2 regions of the Ensifer sp. GW823-FHT05D09 genome follow, and region 2 is predicted to be linked to the other one. Evidence: riboswitches for the same ligand, from Rfam matches in the RefSeq annotation. Region 2 holds a riboswitch; the other holds the start of a gene.

Region 1 (2,386 bases), on a different contig from region 2:
GCTCTTGCTGTCGCCGAGATTGTTGGAAATGCGGGCGATCTGCAGTGCGTTCTGCAGCGCGAAGGCCGCGTCCTTGCCGCCCTTGAGTTCGAAGGCGACGAGGGTCGAGCCGCCGGTCATCTGCTTGGCGATGATGTCGGCCTGCGGGTGGTCCTTGCGGCCCGGGTAGATCACCTTGGCGATCTGAGGCTGCTCGGCCAGGAAGTCGGCGACGCGGCGGGCATTCTCCGTCTGCTGCTTGACGCGCAGCGGCAGGGTCTCGATGCCCTTCAGCAGCGTCCAGGCGTTGAACGGCGACATTGCCGGGCCGGTGTGGCGGAAGTAATCGTGCAGATGCTCGTTGATCCAGTCCTTGTCGGACAGAACCACGCCACCGAGGCACCGGCCCTGGCCGTCGATATGCTTGGTGGCCGAGTAGACGACGATATGAGCGCCCAGTTCAAGCGGCTTCTGGAACAGCGGCGTGGCGAAGACGTTGTCGACCACGACCTTGGCGCCGATCTGGTTGGCCAATTTGGCAACGCCGGCAATGTCGATGACTTCGAGCGTCGGGTTGGTCGGGCTTTCGAGGAAGAAGACCTTGGTGTTCTTCTGGATTGCCTTTTCCCAGTTGGCGAGATCGCGTCCATCGACCAGCGTGCATTCGATTCCGTATTTCGGCGCCAGCGTCTCGACCACCCAGCGGCATGAGCCGAAGAGGGCGCGGGCAGCAACGATGTGATCGCCGGCCTTCAGCTGGCAGAGAATGGCGGCGGCGACTGCGGCCATGCCCGATGCCGTGGCGCGCGCATCTTCGGCGCCTTCCAGCATGCACATGCGTTTTTCGAACATGTCGTTGGTCGGGCTGCCGTACCGGGCATAGATGAAGCCTTCGGTCTCGCCCTTGAAGCGCGCTTCCGCCGCCTCGGATGTCTCGTAGACGAAGCCCTGGGTGAGGAAGATTGCTTCGGACGTCTCGCCGTGCTGGGAGCGGGTCGTTCCTCCGTGGACGAGTTGGGTTGCCGGGCGCCAGTTTTTGCTCATGTGACGATCACCTTCAAAAACAAAAAAACCGGCCGCGTGAAGGGCCGGTTTGATACCCGGCCTTTTTAGCTACTTGTTTAACGTGGCTGCAAGCCGACCGGCCAAATCACCACGGGATAAAGCTCCAATACTGCTTGGGTGCGCTTGCGTCAATTCCTGGAGTTTGGTTTTGTCTCGCAACTGAAAAGAGGATCGAAATGGGCCGCGAGACTGGGATTTTGGCCGACCGCGCGATCGCCGCGTTGTTTGAAGCCGGACGCTTGAAAAGCGAGAAGGCGCTGGATGCCGATCAGATCCAGCCGGCAAGCCTCGATCTGCGCCTCGGCGCCAAGGCGTTTCGCGTGCGCGCAAGCTTCATGCCGGGCCCGTCGCACCTCGTTGCCGACAAGCTTGATCGGCTGAAGCTGCATGTCGTCGATCTCTCCGAAGGTGCGGTGCTGGAGACCGGCTGCGTCTATATCGTGCCGTTGATGGAGAGCCTGGACCTGCCGGAAACCATGTCGGCGTCCGCCAACCCGAAGAGCTCCACCGGTCGCCTCGACATCTTCACCCGCGTCATCACCGATCGCGCCCAGGAGTTCGACAAGATCCCGGCCGGCTATCGCGGACCGCTCTATCTCGAAATCAGCCCGCGCACCTTTCCGATCGTCGTCAGGCGTGGTTCGCGCCTGTCGCAGATCCGCTTCCGCACCGGCCAGGCGCTGCTCTCCGAGCAGGAACTGCTGGCGTTGCATGAAAGCGACGTGCTGGTTGCAAGCGAAAAGCCCAATGTCAGCGGCGGCGGCATCGCGCTGTCGATCGATCTCAAGGGCACCGGCCCGGACGGGCTGATCGGCTATCGCGGCAAGCATCACACCGCCGTCGTCGATGTCGACAAGAAGGCGCAGCACGCGGTCTTCGACTTCTGGGAGCCGCTCTATAGCCGCGGCCGTGACGAGCTGATCCTCGATCCCGACGAGTTTTACATTCTGGTGTCGCGCGAAGCCGTGCACGTTCCGCCGCTTTATGCTGCCGAGATGACCCCGTTCGATCCGCTGGTCGGCGAGTTCCGCGTGCACTATGCCGGCTTCTTTGACCCGGGCTTCGGGCATGCGTCAGCCGGCGGAACCGGCAGTCGCGCCGTACTCGAAGTGCGCAGCCACGAGGTGCCCTTCATCCTCGAGCATGGCCAGATCGTCGGTCGGCTGGTCTATGAGCATATGCTTGAACGTCCGGCAGGGCTTTACGGCCTCGGTCTCGGCTCCAACTATCAGGCGCAGGGCCTCAAGCTCTCCAAGCATTTCCACGCGGAGTAACAGAAAAAGTGCCGTTGCGCGTCGGCGCGGCGCAACGGTGCTTGACAGATGCATGCGGTTGAGGAAGT
Region 2 (2,386 bases):
GCCGCAGCCCTCGAGCTCGAGCTGATCGAGTGGAGCGTCAAGTCGACGACCAAGGCGCAGCAGGGGCTCTATGAATATGACGCCGTCTCGCGCCTGCGCGACAGCCAGCTCGGCGACGCGCGCGTCAACGACGTCAGGAACTACATTCGCAAGGGCAAGCTCTGGCAGGCTTTCGAGGCCGGAAAACGCGTCGTGCTTTTGATCGACGAGATCGACAAGGCCGACATCGAGTTTCCGAACGACCTGCTGCAGGAACTCGACCGCATGGAGTTCCACGTCTACGAGACCAACGAGATGATCCAGGCCCGCCAGCGGCCGATCGTCATCATCACCTCCAACAACGAGAAAGAGCTGCCGGACGCTTTCCTGCGCCGCTGCTTCTTCCACTATATCCGCTTTCCCGACGCCGACACGCTCGCCCGCATCGTCGAGGTGCACTATCCCGGCATCCGCAAGACCCTCCTTTCGGCCGCCCTTGCCGCCTTCTACGACATCCGCCAGGTGCCGGGACTGAAGAAGAAGCCTTCGACCTCCGAAGCGCTCGACTGGATCCGCCTGCTCGTCGCCGACGAGATCGATCCGGCCGACCTGCGCGCCGATCCGAAAACCATGCTGCCGAAGCTGCATGGTGCCCTGCTCAAGAACGAGCAGGACGTCCATCTCTTCGAACGCCTGGCCTTCATGGCGCGCCGCGACCAATGACACCCGACGCCCACAAGGTGCTGATCTACGCCACCTGGCGGGAGCAGCTGCTGGTCTTCAACGAGCCAGATTTTCCTGAAATCGACCTGCAGGTCCCGGGCGGCACGATGGAACCTGGCGAAAGCCCTGAGGTCGCGGCAGTCAGAGAGTTTGTCGAGGAGACAGGGTTGGCGCCGCCGGCATCACTGCTGCCGCTTGCAACGCAGGACTATCGCTTCACCAAGGATGGCCACCCGATCTGGCACCGCCGGCACTATTTCCATGCGCAGCTTTCCGGCGAACAAAAGGAAACCTGGCTGCACTTCGAAATGACGCCGGACGGCGGCGGCCCGCCGATCCGCTTTCGCTTCTTCTGGCTTGGTTTTGACGAGGCTGCGCCCCGGCTCGGCTATGGTATGCAAGACGCTCTGGACTTTTTGCTAGCCCAAAGCCTCAGCCCCTCTCCTCGGGTTTAACCCGAGGACTAACCCTCTGCCCGCCTGCCGGGGAGAAAGTGGCGGCAGCCGGATGAGGGGCCATTTAGCCGGCGAATCGTTTTTCATTGACCCCCGCGCCCTTGCCGCGCTATCAAATAATCCGTGGTGATTTGGCCGGCCGGCTTGCAGCCACGTTAAACAAATCGCTAAAGGGCCGAGGAAACGTGGATTTTCCGAGGACCGGTCGCGATCAATCGCCGCCGGTTTTTTTGTATTGATCGAGTGGAAGCCCCATGCCCATCAAGATACCCGATACGCTGCCCGCCTTCGAAACCCTCGCGACCGAGGGTGTGCGGGTGATGACCGAGACCGTGGCGATCCGTCAGGACATCCGCCCGCTCCAGATCGGGCTCCTCAACCTCATGCCCAACAAGGTCAAGACCGAGATCCAGATGGCGCGCCTCATTGGCGCCTCGCCGCTGCAGGTCGAGCTGTCGCTGATCCGCATCGGCGCGCACCGGGCAAAGAACACGTCGGAAGAACACCTGCTCGCCTTCTACGAGACCTGGGAAGAGGTGAAGGCCCGCAAGTTCGACGGCTTCATCATCACCGGCGCCCCCGTCGAAACGCTGGACTATGAGGACGTCACCTACTGGGACGAGCTGAAGCGTATCCTCGACTGGACGACGACCAACGTGCATTCGACGCTGAATGTCTGCTGGGGCGCGATGGCGGCGATCTATCATTTCCATGGCGTGCCGAAATATCCGCTGAAGGAGAAGGCCTTCGGCGTCTACCGCCACCAGAACCTGCAGCCCTCCTCCGTCTATCTCAACGGCTTCTCCGACGATTTCGCCGTGCCGGTGTCGCGCTGGACCGAAGTGCGCCGCGCCGACATCAATGGCGTGGCCGACCTAGAGATCCTGATGGAATCGAAGGAGATGGGCGTCTGCCTTGTACACGAGCAGAGGGGCAAGCGCCTCTACATGTTCAACCACGTGGAGTATGATTCCACGTCGCTGTCGGACGAATATTTCCGGGACGTGGACGCCGGCGTGCCGATCAAGATGCCGCACGACTACTTTCCGCACAATGATCCGACCCTGCCGCCACAGAACCGCTGGCGCAGCCACGCGCATCTGTTCTTCGGCAACTGGATCAACGAGATGTACCAGACAACGCCCTACGACATGGACCTGATCGGCCGGGGCGAAAGCTAGGGATCAGAGGCTGCGATGTTCATCCCCTTCTTCCTCGAATTGAAGGCT

The links. A riboswitch is a leader RNA that binds a small molecule or an ion and turns the genes downstream of it on or off. The one in region 2 is predicted to bind S-adenosylmethionine.
Region 1: another riboswitch for S-adenosylmethionine. It lies ahead of AC1Q80_RS02305 (O-succinylhomoserine sulfhydrylase); the one in region 2 lies ahead of metA (homoserine O-acetyltransferase MetA).

What each region holds. Positions count from the first base shown of each region.
Region 1 covers NZ_JBXAIA010000001.1:467,174-469,559, forward strand. The annotation lists gene AC1Q80_RS02305 (O-succinylhomoserine sulfhydrylase) at 1-1,023, opposite strand, end outside; SAM riboswitch at 1,068-1,146, opposite strand; gene AC1Q80_RS02310 (2'-deoxycytidine 5'-triphosphate deaminase) at 1,221-2,318, shown strand.
Region 2 covers NZ_JBXAIA010000006.1:197,913-200,298, forward strand. The annotation lists gene AC1Q80_RS18700 (AAA family ATPase) at 1-702, shown strand, start outside; gene AC1Q80_RS18705 (NUDIX hydrolase) at 699-1,157, shown strand; SAM riboswitch at 1,271-1,348, shown strand; gene metA (homoserine O-acetyltransferase MetA) at 1,412-2,338, shown strand; gene AC1Q80_RS18715 (vWA domain-containing protein) at 2,354-2,386, shown strand, end outside.